2 regions of the Enterobacter sp. WI-ESBL-E8 genome follow, and region 2 is predicted to be linked to the other one. Evidence: predicted binding sites of a transcription regulator. Region 2 holds the regulator's gene; the other holds the start of a gene.
What was found. The regulator Fur, encoded in region 2, represses iron uptake genes when iron is present. The targets are predictions, from matches to a motif close to ATAATAATGAGAACNACTATCAA.

Region 1: exbB (tol-pal system-associated acyl-CoA thioesterase) is a predicted target of Fur. The motif match lies at 13,535-13,557, and genes of this name have one in related genera.

The regions. Positions count from the first base shown of each region.
Region 1 covers NZ_JBRWXJ010000001.1:4,199,427-4,215,494, reverse strand. The annotation lists gene ACWHWP_RS19950 (YgiW/YdeI family stress tolerance OB fold protein) at 101-502, shown strand; gene parC (DNA topoisomerase IV subunit A) at 621-2,879, shown strand; gene plsC (1-acylglycerol-3-phosphate O-acyltransferase) at 3,043-3,780, shown strand; gene ftsP (cell division protein FtsP) at 3,840-5,252, shown strand; gene ACWHWP_RS19930 (YgiQ family radical SAM protein) at 5,404-7,578, shown strand; gene ACWHWP_RS19925 (carboxypeptidase-like regulatory domain-containing protein) at 7,695-8,096, shown strand; gene dkgA (2,5-didehydrogluconate reductase DkgA) at 8,138-8,965, opposite strand; gene yqhD (alcohol dehydrogenase) at 9,071-10,234, opposite strand; gene ACWHWP_RS19910 (AraC family transcriptional regulator) at 10,430-11,329, shown strand; gene yghB (DedA family general envelope maintenance protein YghB) at 11,377-12,036, opposite strand; gene metC (cystathionine beta-lyase) at 12,180-13,367, opposite strand; gene exbB (tol-pal system-associated acyl-CoA thioesterase) at 13,619-14,350, shown strand; gene exbD (TonB system transport protein ExbD) at 14,355-14,780, shown strand; gene ACWHWP_RS19885 (methyl-accepting chemotaxis protein) at 15,106-16,068, shown strand, end outside.
Region 2 covers NZ_JBRWXJ010000001.1:1,373,549-1,389,616, reverse strand. The annotation lists gene kdpB (potassium-transporting ATPase subunit KdpB) at 1-817, shown strand, start outside; gene kdpC (potassium-transporting ATPase subunit KdpC) at 830-1,405, shown strand; gene kdpD (two-component system sensor histidine kinase KdpD) at 1,406-4,093, shown strand; gene kdpE (two-component system response regulator KdpE) at 4,090-4,767, shown strand; gene speFL (leader peptide SpeFL) at 5,046-5,150, shown strand; gene speF (ornithine decarboxylase SpeF) at 5,404-7,602, shown strand; gene potE (putrescine-ornithine antiporter) at 7,599-8,912, shown strand; gene pgm (phosphoglucomutase (alpha-D-glucose-1,6-bisphosphate-dependent)) at 9,002-10,642, opposite strand; gene seqA (replication initiation negative regulator SeqA) at 10,667-11,215, opposite strand; gene ybfF (esterase) at 11,399-12,172, shown strand; gene ybfE (LexA regulated protein) at 12,301-12,588, shown strand; gene fldA (flavodoxin FldA) at 12,744-13,274, shown strand; gene fur (ferric iron uptake transcriptional regulator) at 13,565-14,011, shown strand; gene chiQ (ChiQ/YbfN family lipoprotein) at 14,119-14,448, opposite strand; gene chiP (chitoporin ChiP) at 14,496-15,911, opposite strand.

The DNA.
Region 1 (16,068 bases), 2.8 Mb from region 2:
GCCTGCTGTACAGTAAAAATAAATAAATTTTTCCCTTAAGAAGTTGTTAAGGATTACCCTGTTAAATGGTTTGCGAAACCAGATTAAAGGGAGAGTTAATATGAAAAAATTCGCTGCTATTGCCGCCATCATGATGATGACCACTGCCCCCGTTTTTGCCGCGCAGGGCGGATTTAACGGCCCGTCTGCCGCACCAACCCAGACCCAAACGCAGGCAGGCGGTTTTGTCGATAATGACGCGAACCTCACCACCGCGGTGAAGGTAAAAGAGATGAAGGACGACAGCTGGGTGAAGCTGCGCGGGAACATCACCCAGCGCCTGTCCGACGACCGCTACACCTTCCGCGATGAGACCGGCACGGTAAACGTCGAGATTGACCACAAGCGCTGGAACGGCGTGACCGTTACCCCGCAGGATAAGGTGGAAATCCAGGGCAAGGTCGATAAAGAGTGGAACGATTTCGAAATCGACGTGAAGCAGGTTATTAAGCTGAACAAATAACCCGGAAAGGGCCGCATAAGCGGCCCTTTTTCTTTGTGACTCAACTCGCCAGATAGGGTAGTATCTGCGGCAATATTGCCTGAAACCCATCGGTTTCTGAGTTGAGGAATCACACGTAATGAGCGATATGGCAGAGCGCCTCGCGCTACATGAATTCACGGAAAACGCCTACCTGAACTACTCCATGTACGTCATCATGGACAGGGCGTTGCCGTTTATCGGGGATGGCCTGAAGCCCGTTCAGCGCCGCATCGTCTATGCGATGTCCGAGCTGGGGCTGAACGCCACCGCCAAGTTCAAGAAATCCGCCCGTACCGTCGGTGATGTGCTGGGTAAATACCATCCGCACGGCGACAGCGCCTGCTATGAAGCGATGGTGCTGATGGCCCAGCCGTTCTCTTACCGCTATCCGCTGGTGGATGGGCAGGGGAACTGGGGGGCACCGGACGATCCGAAATCCTTCGCGGCGATGCGTTATACCGAATCCCGCCTGTCAAAATATGCCGAAGTGCTGCTGGGCGAGCTGGGCCAGGGAACCGTTGACTGGGTGCCTAACTTCGACGGTACGATGCAGGAGCCGAAGATGCTGCCTGCGCGTCTGCCGAATATCCTGCTGAACGGCACCACCGGTATCGCGGTCGGTATGGCGACGGACATTCCGCCGCACAACCTGCGTGAAGTGGCGAAAGCCGCCATCACCCTGATCGAGCAGCCGAAAACCTCGCTGGACGAGCTGCTGGATATCGTGCAGGGGCCGGATTACCCGACCGAAGCCGAAATCATCACCTCGCGCGCGGAAATCCGCAAAATCTACCAAAACGGTCGCGGCTCCGTGCGCATGCGCGCGGTGTGGAATAAAGAAGACGGCGCCGTGGTGATCACCGCGCTGCCGCATCAGGTCTCCGGTGCAAAAGTACTGGAGCAGATCGCCTCCCAGATGCGCAATAAAAAGCTGCCGATGGTGGACGACCTGCGCGACGAATCCGACCACGAGAACCCGACCCGTCTGGTGATCGTGCCGCGCTCTAACCGCGTGGATATGGAGCAGGTGATGAACCACCTGTTCGCCACCACCGATCTGGAAAAAAGCTACCGCATTAACCTGAACATGATCGGCCTCGACGGTCGCCCGGCGGTGAAAAACCTGCTGGAGATCCTCAGCGAATGGTTGACGTTCCGCCGCGATACGGTACGACGCCGTCTGAACCACCGTCTGGAAAAAGTGCTTAAGCGCCTGCATATCCTCGAAGGTTTGCTGGTGGCGTTCCTCAATATCGACGAAGTGATTGAGATCATCCGCACCGAGGACGAACCGAAGCCAGCGCTGATGTCGCGCTTTGGCATCAGTGAAACCCAGGCCGAAGCGATCCTCGAACTGAAGCTGCGCCATCTCGCCAAACTGGAAGAGATGAAAATCCGCGGCGAGCAGAACGAGCTGGAAAAAGAGCGCGATCAGCTGCAGGCGATCCTCGCGTCCGAACGCAAGATGAACACCCTGCTGAAGAAAGAGCTGCAGGCCGATGCTGACGCATTTGGCGACGACCGTCGCTCTCCGCTGCACGAGCGTGAAGAAGCGAAGGCGATGAACGAGCACGACATGCAGCCGTCCGAGCCGGTGACTATTGTCCTGTCTCAGAGCGGCTGGGTGCGCAGCGCCAAGGGCCACGATATCGACGCACCGGGGCTCAGCTACAAGGCGGGCGACAGCTTCAAAGCGGCGGTGAAGGGCAAGAGCAACCAGCCGGTGGCGTTTATCGACTCCACCGGTCGCAGCTACGCCATCGACCCGATCACGCTGCCTTCCGCGCGCGGGCAGGGCGAGCCGCTCACCGGTAAGCTGACGCTGCCGCCGGGGGCAACGGTTGACCATATGCTGATGGAAGCCGATGACCAGAAGCTGCTGCTGGCGTCTGATGCGGGGTACGGTTTTATCTGTACCTTCAACGATCTCGTCTCCCGTAACCGTGCCGGTAAGGCGCTGATCAGCCTGCCGGACAACGCTCACGTGATGGCGCCGCTGGTGATCGAGAACGAAAGCGACATGCTGCTGGCAATCACCACCGCCGGCCGTATGCTGATGTTCCCGGTCAGCGATCTGCCGGAGCTGTCAAAAGGCAAGGGCAACAAGATCATCAACATCCCGTCGGCGGAAGCCGCGAAAGGCGAAGATGGCCTGGCGCATCTCTTCCTCCTGCCGCCGCAGAGCACGCTGACCATTCATGTCGGCAAGCGTAAAATCAAACTTCGCCCGGAAGAGTTGCAGAAGGTGGTGGGTGAGCGCGGTCGCCGTGGCTCGCTGATGCGCGGTCTGCAGCGTATTGACCGCGTGGAGATTGACTCTCCTGCACGCAGCACCACGGGTGACAGCGAAGAGTAATGTCGTGATATCCCCCTCCGTCCGGAGGGGGAATTTCAATAAAATTTCCCGTAAAATCGTTGTTAATTCGTGCGTTGCGATTAACAATACGCGCTCGTAATAAAGTCCTTACCTGGCCACAGGTGAAGTATAATTGTCAGCTGTTGGGGCTTCAGAGGTCGCTATGCTATACATTGTTCGTCTCATTCTTACCGTTATCTACTGCATTCTGGTCTGTATCTTCGGCTGCATCTATTGCCTGTTCAGCCCGCGTAATCCGAAGCATGTTGCCACCTTTGGCCATATGTTCGGTCGCCTGGCACCGCTGTTTGGTCTGAAGGTTGAAAAACGCCTGCCTGAAGGGGCTGAGAATTTCGGTAACGCCATCTATATTGCTAACCATCAGAACAACTACGATATGGTGACCGCCGCAAACATCGTTTTACCTCCGACCGTGACGGTGGGGAAAAAGAGCCTGCTGTGGATCCCGTTTTTCGGTCAGCTGTACTGGTTGACCGGTAACTTGCTGATCGACCGCAATAATCGTGCGAAAGCGCACAGCACCATCGCCGAAGTGGTGAATCATTTTAAGAAGCGCAAAATCTCTATCTGGATGTTTCCGGAAGGGACGCGCAGCCGTGGTCGTGGCCTGCTGCCGTTTAAAACCGGTGCGTTTCATGCCGCAATTGCGGCAGGCGTTCCAATTATTCCCGTGTGCGTTTCCAATACATCGAATAAGATTAATCTTAACCGCCTGAATAACGGGCTGGTGATTGTCGAAATGCTGCCACCCGTCGATACCAGCAAATACGGTAAAGATCAGGTGCGCGAGCTGGCAGCACACTGCCGTGAGCTGATGGCTCAGCATATTGCGCAACTCGATAAAGAAGTCGCAGAGAGAGAAGCCGCCGGTAAGATTTAATCCGGCGTTAAAAGGGAAAACGAATTCCCGCGTTGTTAGTCGTTTCAGATGGAGCTTATATGTCACTCAGTCGGCGTCAGTTTATTCAGGCTTCGGGGATCGCCCTTTGTGCGGGTGCGATGCCGCTGACAGCCAGCGCCGCCGGGCAGCAGCAGCCGCTGCCCATTCCGCCGTTGATTGAATCCCGTCGCGGGCAGCCGCTATTCCTGACCCTGCAGCGTAGCCACTGGTCCTTTACTCAGGGGACGCGCGCGCAGATATGGGGAATCAATGGGCGCTACCTTGGCCCAACCATTCGCGTGTGGAACGGCGATGACGTTAAGCTGATTTACAGTAACCGTACGACTGAAAATGTCGCGATGACCGTCAGCGGCTTACAGGTCCCGGGCCCGTTGATGGGGGGGGCCCCGCGCATGATGTCACCCAATGCCGACTGGGCGCCCGTGCTGCCAATCCGCCAGAGTGCGGCAACGCTGTGGTATCACGCTAACACCCCTAACCGCACCGCTCAGCAGGTCTATAACGGCCTTGCCGGAATGTGGCTTATTGAGGATGAGGTCAGTAAAGCTCTGCCGATCCCGAACCACTACGGCGTGGACGATTTCCCGATTATTATCCAGGACAAACGTCTGGATAATTTCGGTACGCCGGAATACAGCGAGCCGGGCAGCGGTGGCTTTGTTGGCGATACGCTGCTGGTCAACGGCGCACAAAGCCCCTACGTTGAGGTCTCGCGTGGTTGGGTGCGCCTGCGCCTGCTCAACGCCTCTAACTCGCGCCGCTATCAGCTCCAGATGAGCGATGGCCGACCGCTACACGTGATCTCCGGCGACCAGGGCTTTTTACCGGCGCCGGTGTCCGTCAAACAGCTGGCGCTCTCGCCGGGCGAACGTCGCGAAATTCTCATTGATATGACCAACGGGGATGAGGTGTCGTTGACCTGCGGCGAGGCGGCCAGCATTGTGGATCGCATCCGCGGGTTCTTTGAACCGTCGAGCATTCTTGTCTCCACGCTGGTGCTGACCCTGCGCCCGACCGGCCTGCTGCCGCTGGTAACCGATAGCCTGCCAATGCGCCTGCTGCCGCAGGAGATCATGAGCGGCTCTCCGGCGCGCAGCCGTGATATCAGCCTGGGCGACGATCCAGGCATCAACGGCGCGCTGTGGGACGTTAACCGTATCGACATTACCGCACAGCAGGGCACCTGGGAACGCTGGACCGTTCGCTCGGATATGCCGCAGTCGTTCCATATTGAAGGCGTGTCATTCCTTATTCGCAACGTGAATGGCGCGATGCCGTTCCCGGAAGATCGCGGCTGGAAGGATACCGTCTGGGTGGATGGTCAGGTCGAGCTGCTCGTCTACTATGGTCAGCCTTCGTGGCCGCACTTCCCGTTCCTGTTCCACAGCCAGACGCTGGAGATGATGGACAGGGGCTCCGTGGGGCAGATGCTGGTGAATCCGGCGCCGTAAAACGAGTCGGGTGGCGGCTTCGCCTTACCCGACCTACAAGCCCTTAGGCCCGGTAAGCGTAGCGCCACCGGGCAATAAATACCCCTTCAATTCCTTCAACGATCCAGCGTATAATCCCCGCCCTTTTGTCTATTTTTTCTTCGGAAGCATTATGAGCGCAATTTCCCTGATCCAGCCGGATCGTGACCTCTTCTCCTGGCCCCAGTACTGGGCGGCCTGCTTTGGACCGGCGCCGTTCCTGCCGATGTCCCGGGAAGAGATGGACCAACTGGGCTGGGACAGCTGCGATATCATTCTGGTCACGGGCGATGCCTACGTTGACCATCCGAGCTTCGGGATGGCCATCTGTGGCCGTATGCTTGAAGCGCAGGGCTTCCGTGTGGGGATCATCTCCCAGCCTGACTGGAACAGCAAAGACGACTTTATGCGTCTGGGTAAACCGAACCTGTTCTTCGGCGTCACCGCAGGTAACATGGACTCGATGATCAACCGCTATACCGCCGACCGTAAGCTGCGCCATGACGATGCCTATACGCCGGATAATGTGGCGGGCAAACGCCCCGACCGCGCCACCCTGGTGTATACCCAGCGCTGTAAAGAAGCCTGGAAAGACGTGCCGGTGATCCTGGGCGGCATCGAGGCAAGCCTGCGCCGCACCGCGCACTACGACTACTGGTCAGATACCGTTCGCCGCTCGGTGCTGGTGGATTCCAAAGCCGACATGCTGATTTACGGTAACGGTGAGCGTCCGCTGGTGGAAGTGGCGCACCGTCTGTCGCAGGGTGAACCGGTGAGCAGCATCCGCGATGTGCGCAACACCGCCATCATGGTGAAAGAGGCACTGCCGGGCTGGAGCGGGGTGGATTCCCGTATCATCGATATGCCGGGCAAAATCGACCCGATCCCACATCCGTACGGCGAAGATCTGCCGTGTGCCGATAACAAGCCGGTAGAGCCAAAGAAGGCGGAAGCGAAAGCTATCGTCGTACAGCCGCCGCGCCCGAAGCCGTGGGAAAAGACCTATGTGCTGCTGCCGTCCTACGAGAAGGTGAAAGCCGACAAGGTGCTCTACGCGCATGCGTCCCGTATCCTGCACCATGAAACCAACCCGGGTTGCGCCCGCGCGTTGATGCAGAAGCACGGCGAGCGCTTTATCTGGATCAACCCGCCGGCGATCCCGCTCTCTACCGAAGAGATGGACAGCGTCTTTGCGCTGCCGTACAAGCGCGTGCCGCACCCGGCGTACGGCAACGCCCGTATCCCGGCGTATGAGATGATCCGCTTCTCGATCAACATCATGCGCGGCTGCTTCGGCGGATGCTCTTTCTGCTCCATTACCGAGCACGAAGGGCGTATTATCCAGAGCCGCTCTGAAGATTCGATCATCAACGAGATCGAAGCGATTCGCGACTCGGTGCCGGGCTTTACCGGCGTGATCTCCGATCTTGGTGGCCCAACCGCAAACATGTACATGCTGCGCTGCAAGTCGCCGCGCGCGGAGCAAACCTGTCGTCGCCTCTCCTGCGTCTATCCGAGCATTTGCGAGCACATGGACACCAACCACGAGCCGACGATCAACCTCTACCGCCGCGCGCGCGACCTGAAGGGCATCAAGAAGATCCTGATCGCCTCCGGGGTACGTTACGACATTGCCGTGGAAGATCCGCGCTACATCAAAGAGCTGGCGACGCACCACGTCGGCGGCTATCTGAAGATTGCCCCGGAGCACACCGAAGAAGGCCCGCTGTCGAAGATGATGAAGCCGGGCATGGGCAGCTACGATCGCTTTAAAGAGCTGTTCGATACCTATTCGAAGCAGGCGGGTAAAGAGCAGTATCTGATCCCTTACTTCATTTCTGCGCACCCGGGCACGCGCGATGAGGACATGGTGAACCTGGCGCTGTGGCTGAAGCAGCGTCGCTTCCGTCTGGATCAGGTGCAGAACTTCTATCCTTCACCGCTCGCCAACTCGACGACCATGTATTACACCGGCAAGAACCCGCTGAGTAAGATTGGCTATAAGAGTGAAGAGGTGGTGGTGCCGAAAGGGGATAAACAGCGTCGTCTGCACAAGGCGCTGCTGCGCTACCACGATCCGAAAAACTGGCAGCTGATCCGTCAGGCGCTGGAAGAGATGGGTAAAAAACACCTGATCGGCTCGCGTCGCGACTGCCTGGTACCGGCCCCGACGCTGGATGAGATGCGCGAAGCGCGTCGCCAGAATCGCAATACGCGCCCGGCGCTGACCAAGCACACGCCAATTGTGCATCAGCGTTCGAACGGTGTTGCGGGAACGAAGAAGAACGTAAAACGTAAGACCGGTTAAACCTGTAACAATGCCCGGTGGCGGCTGCGCCTTACCGGGCCTACAGGTCAGAACGTAGGCCGGGTAAGGCGCAGCCGCCACCCGGCTTTTTTCTGCATAAGGGCAGGAGGCCCAAAATGAAAATAAAGAAGTTGACGGGAGCGATGCTGATTGGCCTGACGTTAAGCGGTTGCGTAATGCACCGCCAGACACAGCCAGAAGTGGAAGGACGTCTAATCGACAGCGCAGGTAAGCCAGTCCCGGGCGCTAAAATAACATTAGAGAAGGAGCAAACGCTTTCTGACGACAACGGTCGTTTTGCTTTTCAGAGCCAGCATGAGTGGAGCTTTTTTCTGCCAATAGGTCCGATGGACTGGATTTATCACACCCCGCTCCAGATAAGTGTCAACGGAAAGAAATATGAAGCTGAAGCAGGCGGCGGTCTTGGTGGGCCACATGAACTTGAAGGGAAAGCGTTTAACGTTATTTGCACATTGCCTGACCTTCCCGGAGAAGCGAGATGTCAGTCCGGTTTATAGATTAAAACGAGCCCGGCGGAAGACCGGGCTCGTTTTAGGTATTACCCGCCAAACTGATCCGGATCGGGCCCTAAACGCTTGCCCTTATCCAGCTTCGCAATTTCACCCAGCTCATCTTTGTCCAGTCGGAAATCCCAGACGTCGAAGTTCTCGGCGATGCGCGACGGCGTGACCGATTTCGGGATCACCACCAGACCGTTGTCCAGATGCCAGCGAATGACAATCTGTGCCGGCGTCTTGCCGTATTTATCCGCCAGGTCGCGGATAATCTTCTGATCGAACACCCCTTCACCGCCCTGGGCCAGCGGGCTCCAGGATTCGGTCTGAATTTTGTGCGTGGCATTCCAGGCGTGAAGCTGGCGCTGCTGCATCAGCGGGTGCAGTTCAATCTGGTTAATCACAGGCGCGACGCCCGTCTCGTCAATCAGGCGCTGCAGGTGATGAACCTGGAAGTTACAGACGCCAATGCTTTTCACCAGCCCTTCTTTCTGCAGTTCAATCATCCCTTTCCAGGCGTCAACATAGTGATCGATGGCCGGAACCGGCCAGTGCATCAGATACAGGTCAACGAAATCGAGCTGGAGTTTCTCCAGGCTTTCCTGCAGGGCTTCGCGGGGGCGCTTTTGATCGTCATTCCAGAGTTTAGTGGTGATGAATAGCTCATCGCGGGAAACGCCGGCGCTGGCCAGGGCATTGCCTACGCCGTCCTCGTTTTTGTACGCGGCGGCGGTATCAATCGACCGATAGCCGACTTCCAGGGCTTTATGAATGGCGGAGACGACCTCGTCGTTACCGGCTTTCCATACACCTAGCCCCAGCTGGGGCATCACGTTGCCGTCCTGCAGCTTGATTACGGTTTGGTTTGCCATTTTTCCTCCTTCAGGTACGCATCGCCGGAGGGGGACTCCGGCGATGGGGTGTGCATTAAGTCTGGACGAAATGTCAAAAAACGAAAGTCGGGAGGGCAAAAACGCTTAGCGCGCCGCTTCGTAAATGCGACGGCTGACGTCCAGCGTAATGTCGCCGTGCTCGCCCAACTGGGTCATGCCGTGCTCTTCAAGTTTTGCCAGCAGAGCAGGGATGGAACTGCCGTCCAGGCCGTAGCCGGACAGACGGGTTGGCACGCCCAGGCCTTCGAAGAAGCTGCGGGTCGCTTCGATTGCCGCGTCAATACGCGCATCGTCAGAACCCTCGGTGATGTTCCACACGCGCTCGGCGTACTGCAGCAGTTTGGCACGTTTGGTATCACGTTTTTCGTTCCACAGCGCAGGCAGAACGACCGCCAGCGTCTGCGCGTGATCCAGACCGTGCATCGCCGTCAGCTCGTGGCCCAGCATGTGGGTCGCCCAGTCCTGCGGCACGCCAGCCCCGATCAGGCCGTTCAGCGCCTGCGTTGCCGCCCACATCACGTTGGCGCGAACGTCATAGTTTTCCGGCTCTTTCAGCGCTTTCGGACCGTCTTCGACCAGCGTCAGCAGAATGCCTTCCGCGAAGCGATCCTGAATTTTTGCATCGACCGGGTAGGTGACGTATTGCTCAACGGTATGCACAAAAGCATCGACCACGCCGTTCGCTACCTGACGCGCAGGCAGGGTGTAAGTGTAAACCGGGTCCAGGATGGCGAACACGGGCTGAACGTGCTCGTTCATAAAGGCCTGCTTATCCCCGGTGGTTTTGCGGGAGATCACCGCACCCTTGTTGGATTCAGAACCGGTGGCCGGGAGGGTCAGCACGGAGCCCATCGGGATGGCGCTTTTAATGTCGCTGCCGCGGGTTTCCAGAATGTGCCAAGGGTCAACGCCGTCAGCGTAGTGGGCTGCTGCCGCGATGAACTTGGTGCCGTCCAGCACGGAACCGCCGCCGACGGCCAGCAGGAAGGTGATCTTCTCTTCGCGGGCGATTTTCACCGCGTTCATCAGCGTTTCGTAAGACGGGTTTGGCTCGATGCCGCCGAACTCACGCACGTCGAGGCCGTCCAGCGCGCTGTAAACCTGATCCAGCACGCCGGTTTTTTTCACGCTGCCGCCGCCGTAGGTGATTAGAACGCGGGCGTCAGCAGGGATCTGCGCGCGCAGGTCAGCGATAGCGTCTTTACCAAACAGAATGCGGGTTGGGGTGTGAAGATTAAAGTTGTTCATTGCTCGTTCCCTTTAGTGGGTGAAAAATCGTGGTGGCGCAGAGGGCAACCTGATGCTGCACATTGTGGCCGTCCGGGGATATCCTCTCAATGCACATTCCTGCCGATGTCTTGCCCATTTCTACAGAGCGCTGGAGAAAGCGCGGAAAACGACGCACACTGTCAGCGTCGGAAACCGTACCCGGAGTAACGTAAAATGAATCGTGACGCGATCTGCCATCAGCTCACTGAGCAGATTAAAAGACTGATAGATAACGAAAAAGGTATCAGCGAACTGCTGCCGGATATTCGCCTGCTGTACGGCACGCAGCCCGGGACGCGCACGCCGGTGATGTACCAGCCGGGCATCGTTTTTCTCTTTTCAGGCCATAAAATTGGCTATATCAACGAGCGCGTCTTCCGGTACGACACCAATGAATATTTGCTCCTGACAGTACCTTTACCCTTTGAATGTGAAACTTTCGCGACAGAGGCGGTTCCGCTGGCGGGGATCCGCGTCAATGTTGATATCCTTCAGCTGCAGGAGCTGCTGATGGAGATTGGCGAAGACGAACTCTTCCAGCCGTCAATGGCGTCGAGCGGGATTAACTCCGCAACCTTATCAGAAGAGATACTTTGCGCCATTGAGCGTCTGCTGGACGTTATGGAAAGGCCGCTGGATGCGCGTATTTTGGGCAAGCAGATTATCCGCGAAATCCTCTACCACGTGCTGCTGGGGCCCGGCGGTGGGGCGTTACTCGCCCTGGTGAGCCGACAGACCCACTTTAGCCTGATAAGCCGCGTGCTCAAGCGTATTGAAAGCCAGTACACGGAAAACCTCAGCGTCGACCAGCTGGCCGCGGAAGCGAACATGAGCGTCTCGGCGTTTCACCATAACTTTAAATCGGTGACCAGCACCTCGCCGCTGCAATACCTTAAAACCTACCGTTTGCATAAGGCGCGAATGCTGATGATCCACGATGGCATGAAGGCCAGCGCGGCGGCGATGCGGGTGGGTTATGAAAGCGCGTCGCAGTTCAGTCGGGAGTTTAAGCGCTATTTCGGCGTCACGCCGGGAGAGGATGCGTCGCGCATCCGAACCATGCAGGGAGCTTAGGCTTTTTTCCCCTCTCCCCTATGGGGAGAGGGTCAGGGTGAGGGGGGTCACGCGCTGCAATATTTCTTCTTAATCACTACCGCAATAGTCCCCACCAGTCCCGCGACCAGCAGGAACATCGGCAGCACCATCAGGAAGGTCATCACCTGATCTTCATGGTGTTTCACAAAGGGGATCATATTCAGCGCGTAGCCGAGCGTGGTGACCACGCCAACCCACAGCAGAGCGCTCAGCCAGTTGAAGAACTGGAAGCGACGGTTCGACAGGCCGGAAATGCCCGCCATGGTGGGCAGAAGGGTGCGAACAAACGCCAGGAAACGCCCCGCCAGCAGCGCCAGCAGACCGTGGCGATCGAACATGCAGGTCGCACGCTGATGATATTTATGCGGTAGCTGCGCCAGCCAGCCTTTTACGATGCGCGTATTCCCCAGCCAGCGGCCCTGCAGATAGCTCAGCCAGCAACCCAGGCTGGCGGCGGAGGTGAGGATAACCATTGTTGGCGTAAAGTCCATGACGCCTTTGCCGATTAACGCCCCGGCAAGTAAAAGCAGGCTGTCACCGGGTAAAAACGAGGCTGGCAGTAATCCGTTTTCCAGAAACAGGGTTGCGAACATCACGAAATAGACGATACCGACGACGTGAGGATCCGCCAGCGCGGCAAAGTCGTGTTGCCAGAGCGCCGCGATAATATCTTGAATTACAGCCATGGACTTTCCTGTGGAACAGCAGATATAGAACTATTGTACTCCCTTATTCGCCCGTCGGGTTTGATCCCGGGCGCAACTCATGCAGACTTTTCTGCTTGCAGTGTCCACAAATGCGTCCAGGGAGTACATTTTCAGCCAGCACTCTACACGATACGCTCAAACCCTGCTGCTAAATCCGCAATTAAATCGTCCACATTTTCTAAACCAATATGCAGCCGGATCAGGGTGCCGCTGAAGTCCACTTCGCCCCCGGGGCGCAGGGCCGCGACCTGCTCCGGCTGGTTAGGCAGGATCAGGGATTCAAAACCGCCCCAGGAGTAGGCCATGCTGAAGAGGGTAAAATTATCCAGATAGCTTGCCAGCTCGTCGTTATTCAGCCGTTTTTTCAGCACGAACGAGAACAGACCGCTGCTGCCTGTAAAGTCACGCTGCCAGAATTCATGACCTTTACTGCCGGGCAGCGCGGGATGATTAACGCGCTCCACCAGCGGGTGCTGCGCCAGCCATTCGGCCACCTTCAGGCTGCTTTCATGGTGCTGACGCAGGCGAACCCCCAGCGTGCGGAGTCCGCGGCTGGTCATGTACGCCGTGTCTGCATCCACCATCTGGCCCATCAGGTAGGCATTTTCACGCAGCTGGTCCCAGCAGCGCGCGTTGGAGACCGCGGTTCCAATCATGCCGTCAGAGTGGCCAATCAGGTATTTCGTCGCCGCCTGGATGGAGATATCGATGTCGAACTCCAGCGCTTTAAACAGCACGCCTGCCGCCCAGGTGTTGTCGATCATGACGATTGCCTCTGGCGCTTTGCTGCGCACGGCCTTCACGATAGCCGGCACGTCGTGGACTTCCATGGTGAGCGAACCCGGAGATTCCAGGAACACAATGCGCGTGTTTGGCTGAATAAGTTCGGCAATGCCTTCGCCAATCAGCGGGTCGAACCAGCCGGTCGTGACGCCGAGCTTGCTGAGGATTTTGGTACAGAAGTCCTGGCTGGGTTCATAGGCGGTGTTGGTCATCAGGATATGGTCGCCCTGTTCCACAAACGCCAGAATAGTGTTGGCCACCGCAGCCGCCCCGCACGGGAACAGCGCGCAGCCTGCGCCGCCCTCCAGCTCGCACATGGCTTCCTGCAGGGAAAAATGGGTTAGCGTGCCGCGACGGCCATAAAACAGCCCGCCTTTAGCGCGATTGCGCGTGGCGATTTTTTTCTCCTCAACGGTGTCAAACACCAGCGAGGAGGCGCGCTGAATCACGCTGTTGACCGATCCCTGAGTGTATTTTTTGCTGCGTCCAGCCTGTACCAGCGTGGTATCAAGATGCTTCTTTGTCATGTTCGCTAACCCTGTTTTTATACGTCTGGACGTCCAGACTACCACGATTGGAAAAAACTGCACCCGCAGGCTTATCGAATAAGCAGAAAATTTCAGCAAAAAAACGCATAAGAAATTTTTACTGCGTAAGCGCAAGGAAAGTGAACGAAAATTGCGGCACCATGTAAATACTAATGAGAACGACTATCAATTCGACGACGTTTTGATATTATTACGGTCAGATTTTGTGATTTGCGTCCTGGAGATACAGAGTGGGTAATAATTTGATGCAGACGGATCTCTCCGTTTGGGGCATGTATCAGCATGCTGACATCGTGGTTAAGATTGTGATGATCGGCCTGATTCTGGCGTCCGTTGTCACCTGGGCTATTTTCTTCAGCAAGAGCGCCGAGCTGCTTTCGCAGAAGCGTCGCCTCAAGCGGGAACAATTGCAGCTGGCTGAAGCCCGCTCTCTGGATCAGGCCTCGGATATGACCTCATCCTTCCATGCGAAAAGCCTGACCACCCTGTTAGTGAATGAAGCACAGAACGAACTGGAACTCTCCGCAGGCAGTGAAGATAACGAAGGCATCAAAGAACGTACCGGCTTCCGCCTGGAGCGTCGCGTTGCGGCCGTTGGCCGACACATGGGGCGTGGCAATGGTTATCTGGCGACCATTGGTGCAATCTCACCGTTTATCGGTCTTTTCGGTACCGTATGGGGCATCATGAACAGCTTTATCGGTATCGCGCAGACCCAAACCACCAACCTGGCGGTTGTGGCACCGGGCATCGCAGAAGCGCTGCTGGCGACGGCAATCGGTCTGGTCGCCGCTATCCCGGCGGTGGTTATCTACAACATCTTCGCACGCATGATTGGCAGCTACAAAGCCACACTCGGCGATGTTGCCGCGCAGGTTCTGCTGCTGCAAAGCCGCGATCTCGACCTGAATGCCAGCTCGGTTAAGCCGGTGCATGCGGCGTCTAAACTGCGCGCAGGTTGATACGATGGCGATGCGTCTAAACGAAAATCTGGACGATAACGGCGAAATGCATGAAATCAACGTGACGCCGTTTATCGACGTCATGCTGGTTCTGCTGATTATCTTCATGGTGGCTGCGCCGCTGGCGACGGTCGACGTGAAGGTAAACCTGCCTGCCTCATCCAGCCAGCCACAGCCGCGCCCGGAGAAGCCTGTCTACCTGTCAGTGAAGGCGGATAAATCCATGTTCCTCGGCAACGATCCGGTGACGGCGGACTCCGTCATCCCGGCGCTGGAGCAGCTTACGGGCGGTAAGAAAGACACCACGGTCTTCTTCCGTGCGGATAAAACCGTTGATTACGAAACCATGATGAAGGTAATGGACACGCTGCATCAGGCGGGGTACCTGAAGATTGGGCTGGTCGGCGAAGAGAAAGCGGCCGCGAAATGATATGCTATCGTAGCGGAATGTAGGCCGGGTAAGCGCAGCGCCACCCGGCAAGACAGGCGGCTGGTGAAAGCCGCCTTTTTTGTTTTCTTCTACGCGAAATCGTTATTATTTTCTGCTGTTTGTCCCCATACTTCATATTTATTAATCAATAAAGCCATAGTTAATAATCTATTGATAGTTAAGTAAATATCAATATTCTGCTGCGCTTTTAAAATATATCTTTTGTTGAAATGGCGTCGCGGAATATCCCCACTACGCTTAAAAAAGATAATAAAAACAGACCTTCTTCGAAGGATCTTTTCATCTGCACAGCAAGAGACTCCCTATGGCTACGATGACATGGCTGTATCCGCACGCGCCTCAAAACGACCAGTTCTCGCTTTCTGCAATTCGACGACGCGCCGACAGGCTAATACTGGGGCTTATCTGGTCGATGTGGGGCATCTCGCTAGGCGTAGGTTATATAAACGAGAATATTGTGCAGGGTGCGGTTGTTGGCACCTCGCTGGCCGGTTTATCGACACTGCTAACGCTGTTGCTTCCCGGCACGCTGCTGCTCCGACTGAGCTCTGCGTTTGTGCTAATGGCATTTTCCGCGTTGCTCATTCATCTGGGCGAGGGGGAAACCGAATACCATTTTTCTGTTTTCGTCCTGCTTTCCGCGCTGCTTGCCTGGCGAGACTGGCGGCCCCTGGTGATGGGGGCTGCGGTCATCGCGTTACATCATCTGGTATTTAACTACCTACAGGAAAACGACCTTTACGGTGTCGTGGTGTTCATGCACACCGGCTTTCATATGGTGGTTTTTCATGGTCTTTTTGTGGTGGTCCAGACCGCGATCCTGGTCCTGCTGGCGATACGAATGGAGCAGGACGCCCGTTCAGCGAGCGAGGTGGCAAGGCTCGCGGGCGTGATCAACAGCGAGCCAGGGTACCTCACGCTTGCCATTGATGCGGTGCCGGCAGAGTCCCCTTTTGCCCGCACCTTTAGCCTGACGCTTGGCACTATGCGTGCCACGCTTGAGCAGGTCAGCGTCAATATCGGGCAACTGCTGGAGGCATCCCGCGCGTTAGGACAGCGCAACAGCGCGCTGTCGGAACGAACCGATCATCAGGCAAGCTCGCTGGCAACGGCGGCCAGTGCGATGGAACAGTTAAGGGCAGTCGCAACCCTGACCAGTGAAAAAGCCAGCCAGGTCAGGGAGGTGGCGTTTAGCACCAGTAACGTGGCGGAACAGGGGGGCCATAACGTACGGCAGGCGATTGCGGCGATGGAACACATTCGCGAG
Region 2 (16,068 bases):
CTTCCCACCGGAAGTGGACAGCCTGGTCGAGAGCGTGGCCCGTCAGGGAGCAACGCCTCTGGTGGTGGCCGAGGGGGCGCGCGTGCTGGGGGTGATCGCCCTGAAGGATATCGTCAAAGGGGGCATCAAAGAGCGCTTTGCCCAGCTGCGTAAAATGGGGATCAAAACGGTGATGATCACCGGGGACAACCGTCTTACCGCGGCGGCGATTGCCGCCGAAGCGGGCGTGGATGATTTTCTTTCCGAAGCAACCCCGGAAGCCAAGCTGGCATTGATTCGTCAGTATCAGGCGGAAGGCCGTCTGGTGGCAATGACCGGTGACGGTACCAACGATGCCCCAGCCCTCGCGCAGGCCGACGTGGCGGTAGCGATGAACTCCGGTACGCAGGCGGCAAAAGAAGCGGGCAACATGGTTGACCTCGACTCCAACCCAACCAAGCTGATTGAAGTGGTGCACATCGGCAAGCAGATGCTGATGACGCGCGGTTCGCTGACCACGTTCAGCATCGCCAACGACGTGGCGAAGTATTTCGCCATCATTCCGGCCGCGTTTGCCGCGACCTATCCGCAATTAAACGCGCTGAACGTGATGCATCTGCACTCTCCGTCCTCGGCCATTCTCAGTGCGGTGATTTTTAACGCCCTGATTATTGTCTTCCTGATCCCGCTGGCGCTGAAGGGCGTGAGCTATAAGCCGCTCACCGCCGCCGCCATGCTGCGCCGCAACCTGTGGATTTACGGCCTCGGCGGGCTGGTGGTGCCTTTCATCGGTATCAAGGTTATCGACCTGCTGTTGACGCTATTTGGCCTGGTTTAAAAGGTGAATCAAATGACGATGTTACGCCCCGCTATACTTCTGTTTATTCTGCTGTCTCTCATTACCGGCGGGCTTTACCCGCTGGTGACCACCGCGCTGGGCCACTGGTGGTTTAAGGATCGGGCCAACGGCTCGCTGATTATGCAAAACGGTGAAAACCGCGGTTCGCGCCTGATTGGACAGAACTTTACGGATGCCCGCTACTTCCAGGGACGCCCTTCCGCCACTGCCGAAAGCCCGTATAATCCGATGGCATCCGGCGGCAGTAACCTGGCGGGCAGCAACCCCGAGCTGGACAAAGCCGTCGCCGGGCGCGTGGCAGCCCTGCGCGCCGCTAATCCGCAGGCCAGCCGTGACGTTCCCGTGGAGCTGGTAACCGCGTCGGCCAGCGGGCTGGACTACAGCCTGACGCCGGCAGCGGCGGCATGGCAAATTCCGCGCGTCGCCGCCGCCCGTCAGCTGACCGTCGAACAGGTTAGCCAGCTGGTTGCAGAGCACACGCAAAAGCCGCTGGTCAGCTTCATCGGCATGCCCGTGGTGAATATTGTTGAGCTGAATCTGGCGCTGGACGCGCTAAGGAAAAACTAAATGACCGACGAGCCCATGCGCCCGGATCCGGACAGGCTGCTCGAACAGACGGCTGAAGCCCATCGCGGCAAACTGAAAATTTTCTTTGGCGCCTGCGCGGGCGTCGGGAAAACCTTCGCCATGCTGACGGAAGCCCAGCGGCTTCGGGCGCAGGGGCTCGATATTCTGATCGGCGTGGTAGAAACCCACGGACGTAAAGAGACGGCATCGCTGCTGAAGGGGCTGGCCACCCAGCCGCCCCGACGCATCAGCCACCGCGGTCGGTTAGTCACCGAATTCGATCTCGATGCCGCCCTCGCCCGCCGTCCCGCTCTTATCCTGATGGACGAGCTGGCGCACAGCAATGCGCCAGGCTCACGCCATCCCAAACGCTGGCAGGACGTTGAAGAGTTGCTTGAGGCCGGCATTGATGTTTTCACGACGGTTAACGTTCAGCATCTCGAAAGCCTGAACGACGTGGTGAGCGGCGTGACCGGCATTCAGGTGCGCGAAACGGTACCCGATCCCTTCTTTGATTCCGCCGACGAGGTGGTGCTGGTCGACCTGCCCCCCGATGATTTACGCCAGCGCCTGCATGAAGGCAAAGTCTATATCGCCGGCCAGGCCGAGCGCGCCATCGAACATTTCTTCCGCAAAGGCAACCTGATTGCCCTGCGCGAACTGGCCCTGCGGCGAACCGCAGACCGGGTGGACGATCAGATGCGCGCCTGGCGCGATTTACAGGGACAGGAACGCGTCTGGCACACGCGGGACGCCATCCTGCTGTGCGTGGGCCACGGCAGCGGCAATGAAAAGCTTGTCCGTACCGCCGCTCGCCTGGCGGCCAAATTTGGCAGCGTCTGGCACGCGGTGTATGTCGAAACGCCGCAGCTGCACGCGCTGCCCGAAAACCAGCGCCGCGCTATTCTAAGTTCGCTGCGCCTGGCGCAGGAGCTGGGCGCGGAAACCGCCACCCTTTCCGATCCCCAGGAAGATAAAGCCATTCTGCGCTACGCGCGCGAGCATAACCTGGGAAAAATCGTGATTGGCCGTCGCCAGCATCGCCGCTGGTTTAGCCGCGAATCCTTTGCCGACAAGCTCGCCCGCCGCGCGCCGGATCTGGACCTGGTGATCGTGGCGCTGGATGACAAACCCACGCCCTTACCAACTCGCGCGCCGGACAGCCGCACCTTCAGCGATAAATGGCGCATTCAGCTCCGCGGCTGCCTTGTCGCCGTCGTGCTCTGCACCCTGATTACCGTGATTGCCAGCCAGTGGCTGATAGCGTTTGATGCCGCCAACCTTGTGATGATTTACCTTCTTGGCGTGGTGGTGGTGGCGCTCTTTTACGGGCGCTGGCCGTCGGTACTGGCGACGGTCATCAACGTCATCAGCTTCGATCTATTCTTTATCGCCCCGCGCGGCACGCTGGCGGTTTCGGACGTGCAGTACATTCTCACCTTTGGCGTGATGCTCACCGTCGGGCTGGTGATCGGGAATCTGACGGCGGGCGTGCGCTATCAGGCGCGTATCGCCCGCTACCGCGAACAGCGCACGCGCCATCTCTATGAGATGTCGAAATCGCTGGCGGTTGGCCGTACCCCGCTGGATATTGTGCAGACCAGCGAGCAGTTTATCCGCTCGACGTTTCATGCCAGCAACCTGATTTTACTCCCGGACGAACGCGGCAGGCTGCGCCCGCTGACGTCGGCCTCAGGCATGACGCCCTGGGACGAGGCCATCGCGCGCTGGAGCTTTGATAAAGGATTACCTGCGGGCGCAGGGACCGACACCCTGCCCGGCGTGCCTTATCAAATTCTGCCGCTGCGCAGTGCCGATAAAAATCAGGGGCTGGTCATCGTTGAGCCCTCCAACCTGCGCCAGCTGATGATCCCCGAACAGCAGCGCCTGCTCGAGACCTTCACCCTGCTGGTTGCCAGCGCGCTCGAGCGGCTGGCGCTCACCGCCAGCGAAGAGCAGGCCCGGCTGGCAAGCGAGCGTGAAAGCATACGTAACTCGCTGCTGGCGGCGCTGTCTCACGATCTGCGGACCCCGCTCACCGTCCTGTTTGGCCAGTCAGAAATCCTGACGCTGGACCTGGCGGCGGAAGGTTCTAAGCACGCCCTTCAGGCAAGCGAAATCCGCCAGCACGTGCTGAACACCACGCGTCTGGTGAATAACCTGCTTGATATGGCGCGTATTCAGTCAGGCGGCTTTAACCTGAAAAAAGAGTGGCTCACGCTTGAAGAGGTGGTGGGCAGCGCCCTGAAAATGCTCGAGCCTGGCCTCGGTGGGCGACATATCGCGCTGAACATGCCTGAGCCCCTGACCCTGATTCACGTTGATGGCCCGCTGTTCGAACGGGTGCTGATCAACCTGCTGGAAAATGCCGGCAAATATGCGGGTGCCAGCGCGCGGATTGGCGTGGATGCGACGGTGGAAGACAGAACGCTTCATCTTGAGGTCTGGGATACCGGTCCGGGCATTCCTGCCGGGCAAGAGCTGGCTATTTTTGAAAAATTCGCGCGCGGCAATAAGGAGTCGGCTATTCCGGGCGTCGGGCTGGGGCTGGCGATTTGCCAGGCAATTATTGACGTCCACGGCGGGTCCATTTCCGCAGAGAATCGTCCGGAAGGCGGTGCGCGTTTTTGTGTTACACTTCCTCTGGAAACTCCGCCAGAACTTAATGAATTACCAGAGGATTTGTGATCAACGTTCTGATTGTTGAAGATGAGATCGCCATTAGCCGGTTTCTGCGCGCTGCGCTGGAAGGGGACGGTCTGCGCGTTCATGACGCGGGTACGCTTCAACGGGGTTTAATTGAAGCCGCCACCCGCAAGCCGGACCTGGTGATCCTCGATCTTGGGCTGCCGGATGGCGACGGCATCGATTTCATTCGGGAAGTCCGCCAGTGGAGCCAGATGCCGATACTGGTGCTCTCCGCCCGCACTGAAGAGACGGATAAAATCGCCGCGCTGGATGCCGGGGCGGATGACTACCTGATTAAACCTTTTGGCATCGGCGAACTGCAGGCTCGTCTTCGCGTGGCGCTGCGTCGCCACAGCGCAACCACGCCAGCCGACCCAGTCTATACGTTTAGCGATATCCGGGTTGACCTGGCCGCGCGACGCATTGTGCGCGGTGAAGAAGAGATCCATCTCACGCCAATCGAGTTTCGCCTGCTCGCCGTGCTGCTCAACAACCACGGTAAGGTACTTACCCAACGCCAGCTGTTAAATCAGGTGTGGGGACCTAACGCTGTAGAACACAGTCACTATTTACGCATATATATGGGACACCTTCGTCAGAAACTCGAAGTTGACCCCGCTCGCCCTCGCCATTTATTAACTGAAACCGGTATCGGTTATCGGTTTATGGTCTGAATATCTATTCACTATTATTTTTAATTAATAATAGAAACCCACCATCACTCATTTAAAATAAAACCATTAAGAACATCTTTCATTATTTTATCGCGTTAAAACATTAGAAAAACATGTTATTAACACCACATCAACAAATCAGAATTTTGATCTGAGATATTCATCAAAAACGAATATTTATTTCTAAAATGATCGGTTAACGGTGATCATGATCACAGTTAATCCCTTTTCCCCGGATAAAATGACCATGCTTTCAATTACTGAAAGGAAAATGAAACATGGAAAACAATAATCGCTTGATGCCCCATATAAGGCGGACAACACATATCATGATGTTTGCCCACCGAAACTGCTTTGACTTTCACCTCTTTAACGCCCGGTAGTCCTTCGACTTCTGGCGCACTCGCTTACAGGCCATCCTAAAAAACCTTATTTTACAGGCTATTGCCTGTGAACTCGTGCGCTCATTCATCTTGATTCAGACTCATCCGCACCGGGCGGACTGAATTTCAATCATCAAAAAAGCAATTCACTGATTTTAATCAGCGGCCACCCTTTGCTTTTTTTCCGGAAAATTATCGATTTCTTTCTTGCAAGAAATCGAGGGACGCTTATACCTAAAATAAAGAGAGAAAGATGAAAAATTTAAAAATCGCAGCCAGCCGTGCATGTCCGGATTGTTTTACTACCCGGCGTGAACTGGTGGATGTCAGGGCCTCGGATTATATTGACGTTGCCGCCGTTGTTCTGGCGGTCAGCGATATTACTGACGGCATCCTGGAAGAAATAGAAGCCACCGGCTTTGGCATTCCTGTTTTTGTCGCGACGCACAAAGAAGAGATTATCCCGGCAGACTATTTATCGCGCATTCATGGCGTATTTGAGTATTCAGACACCAGCAACGACTTTTACGGACGCCAGCTGGAAGCGGCAGCCCAGAAGTATGAAATCCAGCTGCGCCCGCCGTTTTTCCGCGCCCTGGTCGACTACGTGAAGCAGGGCAACAGCGCGTTCGACTGCCCGGGGCATCAGGGTGGGCAGTTCTTCCGCCGTCATCCTGCTGGCAACCAGTTTGTCGATTTCTTTGGTGAGACGCTTTTCCGCTCCGACCTGTGCAACGCCGACGTGGCGATGGGCGATCTGCTGATCCACGAAGGCGCGCCGTGCATTGCGCAGCAGCATGCTGCAAAAGTCTTTAACGCCGATAAGACCTACTTCGTGCTGAACGGCACCTCATCATCCAACAAAGTGGTGCTTAACGCCCTGCTCACGCCGGGCGACCTGGTGCTGTTTGACCGTAACAACCATAAATCCAACCATCACGGTGCCCTCCTCCAGGCAGGCGCGACGCCGGTCTATCTGGAAACCGCGCGCAACCCTTACGGCTTCATTGGCGGCATTGACGCCCACTGCTTTGAAGAACGTTATCTGCGCGAGCTCGTGGCAGAGGTCGCACCTGGCCGTGCACGCGATGCGCGTCCGTTCCGTCTGGCGGTGATTCAGCTGGGTACCTACGATGGCACCATCTATAACGCCCGTCAGGTGGTGGATAAGATTGGTCATCTGTGTGATTACATCCTGTTTGACTCGGCCTGGGTGGGTTACGAGCAGTTTATCCCGATGATGGCCGACTGCTCTCCGCTGCTGCTGGAGCTGAACGAAAACGATCCGGGGATCCTGGTTACCCAGTCCGTGCATAAACAGCAGGCAGGCTTCTCGCAGACCTCGCAAATCCACAAAAAAGACAGCCACATCAAAGGCCAGCAGCGCTATGTCCCGCACAAGCGGCTGAATAATGCCTTTATGATGCACGCCTCCACCAGCCCGTTCTATCCGCTGTTTGCCGCGCTGGACATCAACGCCCGAATGCATGAAGGCCAGAGCGGGCGCAACATGTGGATGGACTGCGTGGTGAACGGTATCGAAGCGCGCAAGCTGATCCTGCAAAACTGTCAGTATCTGCGCCCCTTCGTGCCGGAAACGGTGGATGGCCGTCCGTGGGAAAGCTGGGACACGGCGGAAATTGCAACCGATCTGCGCTTCTTCCACTTCGTACCGGGTGAAAACTGGCACGCTTTTGAAGGCTACGCTGAGCATCAGTATTTTATCGATCCGTGCAAGCTCTTGCTGACCACGCCGGGCATTAACGCCCGCACCGGTGAGTATGACGACTTCGGCGTGCCCGCCACCATCCTCGCCAACTTCCTGCGTGAAAACGGCATTGTGCCGGAGAAATGCGATCTCAACTCGATCCTGTTCCTGCTCACGCCAGCCGAAGATATGGGCAAGCTGCAGCAGCTGGTGGCGCAGCTGGTGCGCTTCGAAAAACTGCTCGAAAGCGATGTGCCGCTGAAAGAGGTCCTGCCTTCTCTCTACAAACAGCATCCGGCGCGTTACGCGGATTACACCCTGCGCCAGATCTGCCAGGAAATGCATGACCTGTACGCCCGCCATAACGTGAAACAGCTGCAAAAAGAGATGTTCCGCAAGTCTTACTTCCCACGGGTGATGATGAACCCGCAGGACGCGAACTACGCCTACCTGCGCGGTGAGGTTGAACTGGTGTCCCTGCGCGACGCGGAAGGCCGCATCGCCGCCGAAGGCGCCCTTCCTTATCCGCCAGGGGTGCTGTGTGTTGTTCCTGGGGAAGTCTGGGGCGGTTCCGTGCTGCGCTACTTTGCCGCGCTGGAAGAAGGGATCAACCTGTTACCGGGCTTTGCACCAGAGCTACAGGGCGTATACGTCGAGGAGTGTGACGGTCGCAAACAGGTTCGCTGCTACGTCATTAAACAACCCGCCGCTCAGCCCGCGCTGCTGAAGGGAGAGAAATTATGAGTAAGTCCAATAAGATGGGCGTGGTGCAACTGACCATTCTCACCATGGTGAACATGATGGGTTCCGGGATCATCATGCTGCCCACCAAGCTTGCCGAAGTGGGAACCATTTCGATTATTTCCTGGCTGGTGACCGCCGTAGGTTCAATGGCGCTGGCGTGGGCATTTGCCAAGTGCGGGATGTTCAGCCGCAAGTCAGGCGGAATGGGAGGCTATGCGGAGTATGCCTTTGGCAAGTCGGGCAACTTTATGGCCAACTATACCTACGGCGTGTCGCTGCTGATTGCTAACGTGGCGATTGCCATCTCCGCCGTGGGTTACGGTACGGAGCTGTTTGGTGCCACGCTCAGCCCGGTCCAGATTGGTTTAGCCACCATCGGCGTGCTGTGGATCTGCACCGTGGCCAACTTTGGCGGCGCGCGCATCACCGGACAGCTGAGTAGCATCACCGTCTGGGGCGTGATTATCCCGGTTGTGGGTCTATGCGTCATCGGCTGGTTCTGGTTCAGCCCGACCCTGTACGCGAACTCCTGGAACCCGCACCATGTGCCGTTCTTTACCGCTGTCGGGTCCTCCATCGCCATGACGCTGTGGGCCTTCCTCGGTCTGGAATCGGCCTGTGCAAACGCGGAAGTGGTAGAGAACCCGGAAAAGAACGTCCCGATTGCCGTTCTGGGCGGAACGCTGGGCGCGGCGGTGATCTATATCATCTCGACTAACGTTATTGCCGGCATCGTACCGAACATGGATTTGGCTAACTCCACGGCACCGTTCGGGCTGGCCTTCGCGCAGATGTTCACCCCGGAAGTCGGAAAAGTGATCATGGGGCTGATGGTTATGTCCTGCTGCGGTTCGCTCCTCGGCTGGCAGTTCACCATCGCGCAGGTTTTCAAATCTTCGGCTGATGAAGGTTACTTCCCGAAAATCTTCTCCCGCGTGACCAAAGCCGATGCGCCGGTGCAGGGCATGTTGGCCATTGTCATCTTCCAGAGCGGATTGTCACTGATGACCATTAGCCCGTCGCTGAACAGCCAGTTCAACGTGCTGGTCAACCTGGCGGTAGTGACGAATATCATTCCATATATTCTGTCGATGGCGGCGCTGGTGATTATTCAGAAAGTCGCGAAGGTGGATCCACGCAAGGCGCGTGCGGCGAATATCGTGGCGCTGATTGGGGCGATTTACAGCTTCTATGCGCTCTACTCATCCGGCCAGGAGGCGATGCTGTATGGCGCGATGGTGACCTTTATGGGCTGGACGCTGTACGGTCTGGTATCGCCGAGATTTGAATTGAAGAATAAGCATAGTTAAAAAAAGCCCGGTGGCGCTAGCGCTTACCGGGCCTACGATCGCTGTTGTAGGCCGGACAAACGCAGTGCCGCCCGGCACACAAACCGCACTTACGCGTTTTTCAGCACTTCGCTGACAATCTCTACCGCTTCTTTCTCAATCTGCTGGCGATGCTCAGCGCCGAGGAAGCTTTCGCAATAGATTTTATACGCATCTTCCGTACCGGATGGACGCGCAGCGAACCAGCCGTTATCGGTCATCACTTTCAGACCGCCAATGGATGCGCCGTTGCCCGGTGCCGCCGTCAGACGCGCGGTGATCGGGTCACCCGCCAGGGTGCTTGCGCTGACCATTTCCGGAGAGAGTTTGGACAGGGCCGCTTTCTGGGCTGACGTCGCGCTAGCCTGAATACGGTTATAGCTTGGCGCACCAAAACGCTCCGCCAGCTCATTGTAATGTTCCTGCGGGTTCTTACCGGTGACCGCGGTGATCTCCGCCGCCAGCAGGCACATGATGATGCCGTCTTTATCGGTTGACCATGGCGTGCCGTCGAAGCGCAGGAATGACGCACCGGCGCTCTCTTCACCACCGAAGCCGAAGCTGCCGTCGTGCAGACCGTCAACAAACCATTTAAAGCCAACCGGCACTTCCACCAGCTTGCGACCCAGCGCGTCGACCACGCGGTCGATCATGGCTGAAGAGACCAGCGTCTTACCGACAGCAACCTCTTTGCCCCACTGCGGACGGTGCTGGAAGAGGTAGTTAATTGCGACCGCCAGATAGTGGTTCGGGTTCATCAGCCCGGCAGGGGTGACGATTCCGTGACGGTCATAATCCGGGTCGTTAGCAAACGCCAGGTCGAATTTATCGCGCAGCGCCAGCAGGCCCGCCATGGCGCACTCGGAGGAGCAGTCCATACGGATCGCGCCGTCTTTATCGAGGTGCATAAAGCGGAAGGTCTGATCGACGTGATCGTTCACGATGGTCAGATTCAGCTTGTAATGCTCGGCGATACGTTTCCAGTATTCAATACCGGAGCCGCCCAGCGGATCCACACCCAGCTTCAGGCCGGCTTTCTGAATCGCCGCCATATCAACGATATCCGCCAGTCCTTCCACGAAAGGCTGAACCAGATCCTGCTCTTTCACGTGGCCGGACGCCATGGCGGCATCCAGGGAGATGCGCTTCACGCCTTTCAGATCGTCAGCCAGCAGGGCATTTGCACGGTCTTCCACCACTTTGGTGACGTTGGTGTCTGCCGGGCCACCGTTAGGTGGGTTGTATTTGATGCCGCCGTCTTCCGGTGGGTTATGGGATGGCGTGATAACGATCCCGTCAGCCAGCGCGCCACCTTTTTTGTTGTGCACCAGGATAGCGTTCGACACCGCAGGCGTTGGGGTGAAACCGTTGTTCTCCTGAACAATCACATCAACGCCGTTTGCGGCCAGCACTTCCACAACAGAGATGAACGCCGGTTCAGACAGCGCATGGGTGTCTTTGCCCACGTAGCATGGACCGGTAACGCCGTTTTTAGCGCGCTCTTCCGCAATGGCCTGAGCAATGGCCAGAATGTGCGGTTCGTTAAAGCTGTGGCGCGCCGCGCTGCCGCGGTGACCAGATGTACCAAACTTCACTGCGTGTTCTGCGTTGCCCACGACCGGTTTCAGCACGTAATACTGCGCGGTCAGCTGAGCGACGTTAATCAAATCGCTTTGTTGTGCAGGTTGGCCTGCACGGCTGTGATTTGCCATTACCGGGTCCTTCTGATGCAAGGGTTAAATTGTACCGCAAACCTTTTCAATCAATTCCGCCGGGAACTGCATGGACTGCATGATATGTTCAACCATGCTGCACTTGCGGCCCGTATTGGTATTGGTGATCACCCAGTACGGGGTGCCTGGGACATGTTTAGGTTTGGTTTGGTTGCCATTTTGCAGCAGCGTCTGCTCGTCACCCGCGAAATAGACGCGAGTACGACCGTGCAGCGACTCGGTCGCTTCAGCAAACGCCTTGTTATCCAGTGAATAAAGTGTAGACAGCACCAGCATAAAGCGGTTAACCGCCTTTTTCTGCTCCGCATATTCATCGGACAGCAGCAGCTCGCGCATCGCGCGCACTTTATCTTTTGCCGGTGTCACGGCAGGTTTAGCCTGTGCAACAACGCTCGGCTGAGACACGACATCTTTGGTGACTGGGGTAGCAGGCTGTGAAGCGGCGGAAATTTTAAGCATGCGCCGTAAAATGTCGGACGCGCTCTCCCCGATATGCCGCGTCTGGCTGGCAATATACTGATAGAGTTCGTCATCAACTTCGATTGTTTTCATCTTAATCCAGTGCGATTTCTTATCTGAATACAAGTCATTGGGATTATAGGGTCAAATCCCAACAGCGGATAGCGTCAAACCTGGTTGGCAGCAAAAGTCAGATTAAACTGGAACCTTGCAGCCGGGCGGCAGAATGGTCAACATGATACCCTAACCTGACATACGTAAAAAAAGAACTTTGCCATGAAATTGAATACCCGAGCGCAAACTGCACAATCGCCGAACAATAATTCTCCCATCGTACTGGTTCACGGGCTTTTTGGCAGCCTGGATAACCTGGGCGTGCTGGCGCGCGATCTGGTTACCGATCACGATATTTTACAGGTCGATATGCGCAATCACGGTCTTTCCGGGCGTTCAGACGAGATGACCTATGCCGCGATGGCACAGGATCTGCTGGATACGCTGGACGCCAACGGCCTGCAGAAGGTGACGCTCATCGGGCATTCAATGGGCGGCAAAGCGGTGATGGCCCTGACGGCGCTTGCGCCGGAGCGTATTAACGGCCTGGTGGTAATTGATGTTGCGCCCGTGGATTATGACGTCCGCCGACACGACGAGATTTTTGCCGCCATCAATGCGGTCACTGAAGCGGGTGTCGCGACCCGCCAGCAGGCGGCTGCGGTCATGAGTGACCATCTTGATGAAGAAGGCGTTGTGCAATTCCTGCTGAAGTCGTTTGTTGACGGAAAATGGCGTTTTAACGTGCCGGTGCTCTGGGAGCAGTACAACAATATCGTTGGCTGGGAAACGGTACCTGCCTGGCCACACCCTACCCTCTTCATTCGTGGCGGTAACTCTCCTTATGTTACCGACGCGTACCGCGACACCTTGCTGGCACAATTCCCGCAGGCGCGCGCCCACGTGATTGCCGGGGCCGGACACTGGGTTCATGCAGAAAAACCTGACGCCGTGCTGCGCGCCATTCGCCGCTATCTCGCTGATACTGCGAATTGATTAAAAAGAGAGCGACTGGAAGGCTGCGGGCTTCCAGTCGTTGGCGTGCCGTTTTTGGTGATGTATGATGGCGCGCTTATCGCCCGGGCATTAGCAGGGCGGCGTGTTTCCCCCGAAGTCTCAGAATCATGGCCAAAGAACAAACGGACCGTACGACACTAGATCTGTTCGCGAATGAACGTCGACCGGGACGACCCAAGACGAATCCGCTTTCGCGCGATGAACAGCTGCGTATCAATAAACGCAACCAGCTTAAACGCGATAAAAATCGTGGGCTTAAGCGTGTCGAACTGAAGCTTAACGCCGACGCCGTCGATGCGCTTAACGAGCTGGCTGACGCGCGAAATATCAGCCGCAGCGAGCTCATTGAAGAGATGTTGATCGCCCAGCTTGAGACGTTACGCAGCCAGGCATAAGTCTGAAAATCCCCTTTATCGCCCTTTTCATGTAGCACGGAGTGCAGTCCTGCGCGATAGCTGTTTCCGCAGGGTTGCCAGTTCTGCTATTATTGCCCTTATCCGTGGCCGAATTGCGCCACCATACTATTAAGTTTCAAGAGGTTATTTTACTCATGGCAATCATCGGCATTTTCTTTGGCAGTGATACCGGCAATACCGAAAATATCGCAAAAAACATTCAAAAACAGCTCGGTAAAGACGTTGCTGATGTGCATGACATCGCCAAGAGCAGCAAAGAAGATCTCGAAGGCTATGACATTCTTCTGCTGGGTATTCCAACGTGGTACTACGGTGAAGCCCAGTGCGACTGGGATGATTTCTTCCCGACGCTGGAAGAAGTCGACTTCAACGGTAAGCTGGTCGCCCTGTTTGGCTGCGGCGATCAGGAAGACTACGCCGAGTACTTCTGTGACGCGCTGGGGACTATCCGCGACATCATTGAGCCGAATGGCGCCGTGATCGTTGGCCACTGGCCAACTGCCGGTTACCACTTCGAAGCGTCTAAAGGCCTGGCCGATGACGATCATTTCGTGGGTCTGGCCATTGACGAAGACCGTCAGCCAGAGCTGACGGCAGAGCGCGTTGAGAAATGGGTTAAGCAGATCCGTGAGGAACTGCACCTGGACGATATTCTTAACGCCTGATTTTTATCGCGGCGCAGCGGCGGCTGCGCCCATGCTCTAGGTCAAACCGATTAAATTAATCGCTACAATCTTTTAACTTTTTCGCCCAGACCTGTACAATGTCTCCCTGATAAACGTGGTTTTCCATTGAGCAAGTTTGTTGGTGATACCACGTTTTTATAAGCATATTTTGCCTGAGACTTGCAGTTTTCATTTAGCCATGGCAGTTCTATAATGAGACGCATTATCCCGGGTGCATTTTCTGTCACTTCCTACAGAAGTGAATCGTTTAGCAACAGGACAGATTCCGCATGACTGACAACAATACCGCATTAAAGAAGGCTGGCCTGAAAGTTACGCTTCCTCGGTTAAAAATCCTCGAAGTGCTTCAGGGTCCAGACAATCACCATGTCAGTGCGGAAGACCTCTATAAACGTCTTATCGACATGGGTGAAGAGATTGGGCTGGCTACCGTCTATCGCGTGCTGAACCAGTTTGATGACGCGGGCATTGTTACCCGTCATAATTTCGAAGGTGGTAAATCTGTTTTCGAACTGACCCAGCAGCAGCACCACGATCACCTGATCTGCCTCGATTGCGGCAAGGTCATTGAATTTAGCGATGATTCCATTGAATCACGCCAGCGTGAAATCGCCGCACGTCATGGCATCCGCCTGACCAACCACAGCCTGTACCTTTACGGTCACTGCGCTGAAGGCGACTGCCGCGAAGATGACCACGCGCACGACGCAAAATAATCAGTCTTCATACTCTGAGCCAGCCGCAAGGTTGGCTTTTTTTTCGCCTGTTTTCAGGTATAAAAAAGCCCGGTAAGCATAGCGCCACCGGGCATGGTAACAGCAGGTTAGTTACTGTTATTGCTGCGGATCTCTTTCCAGATCTGGTCGCAACGCTTCGCCACTTCCTGATCGTTACCGGTTTTACGCGCCTGGATACAGGCCTGGTAATCCATCACGCGAACATTTTCCTGCGTTGCGAACTGCTCATGCGCCTTCTCTTTTTTCAGCACATTCAACACGCTCTGGCAGGCCTGAATTTTCTCCGGCGAGCCTTCAGCGGTATTGATGCACGCGCTATAAGCTTCCTTCAGCCGGGAATCTTCTTTAGGCGCCTGGCTCTGAGAACACGCCACCAGCCCCGACGCCAGCAGCGCGACAATTACAATTTTTTTCATCATGTGCAGTCTCCGGTCCGGCGGGCGCTAACCCGCCGGACGATTCATCAGAAGATGGTGAACGGTGCGATAACCATGAATTTCACGTCACGTTCATCCTGGAAGATGTTGTTATATCCGCCACCGTAGCTAGGCAGGTCAGAATGGTTGTCATACTGGGTGAAGTGCAGTTTGAACATTGTGCCCTTGGCTCTTCCATCCTGCAGTACATACGCAGCATCCAGACTATAGGCGGATTCCTTCAGGCGCTGGCTCTGATCGTAGATTGGGGCACTACTTGGTTTAGCATCCCAACCGTAAGCATAGGAAGCCCCCACTGACCAACCTGCAAGATTCCAGTTTTTGAGATCGTACATCGCCCCGAAGAAGACTGCTTTTTCACCATTGGCGTTAAAGTCAGAACGGTTATCCCACCAGATATCCAGGCGACCGTTAGAAGATGCATAGGTTGGTGTCATGCGCTGTAAGAAGAAGCCCTGATTACCATCAGCTTTGACCCACGTGCCTTCAAGACGTAGATCCACCTGGCCAATCTTGTAGCCAAAGGTTAAAGCTTGCAGCCAGGCCGTGCCGTCATATAAGTCCCTGGCAAGTGCCACTTCATCGTTGGTACGCAGGTTATTTTGTGCGTCTGCTTTATCTCGCGCACCATAGAATTGATAGCTGGTCGAAAGTGGGCTTCCGGCGATATCGAACTTATAAGATGCTTTGGCAAAATACTGGTCCATGTATCCTTGTGCCTGACCAAATGCCGCTTCCAGCACCAGATTATTTTTGAAATCGTACTTAGCACCAAGAGAATGAAGATAATCTACCCGCGTTTTACGATCGCCCTGGTAGAACTTGTCCATTTCGATATGCCACGGTGCTTTATACTCGTTGGTCCACATATAAGAGAAGCTCAACGCACCCGCATCACCGTAGTCAAAGTTAGCCCCGGCTTCTGCACCCTGATAGGTGCCTGGCATAAAGCTCCAGTGCGGCGCTAACAGCGTCTGGCCGGTGGGCTGAATATAGCCACCGCGCGCCCACACCGGGCCGTATTTAAATTTCGCTGCGGCCTTATAAAGGCTGATTCCGCTCTTATCCCCGGACCAGTCTTCTTTATAGGCTTTGTTGCTGGAGGAGAAGGCAATTTCGTTCGGGTGGCCGCTGTCGCCGTTTTCCGCCATTTCGATTGCCGTGAACGCAGCAATATCCAGACCGAACATATCCGCGGCATAACCCGACTGGAAGTCCAGGTTGGCGTTCCAGGTGGAGTGAGAAAGGTTAGTTTTGTATTTGTCTTCAGTGACGTCTTTACGGTCACGTTCACGCTGCCAGTAATAAATACCGCCCGTGAGGGTAGAATCTTCGATGAAACCCGCGGCTTTCGCCTCTGGTGTAACGACCAGGCCCGACATTGCTGTCACACCGGCAATAGCCAGCGCCAGCGCACTACGTTTGCCACTGAACGTACGCATAGATTATTCCTCTTTGACGAATTAAAACGCCTGAAACGGCGAAAATAAAAAAGACCAAATGGTCAGGGGTAGTTATAAATACCCTCGAATTAACTACCGTCTTTAGGTTATTTTTCGCGACGCGAATTATCAATGCTTTTCAGCGGACAAAAGTCAG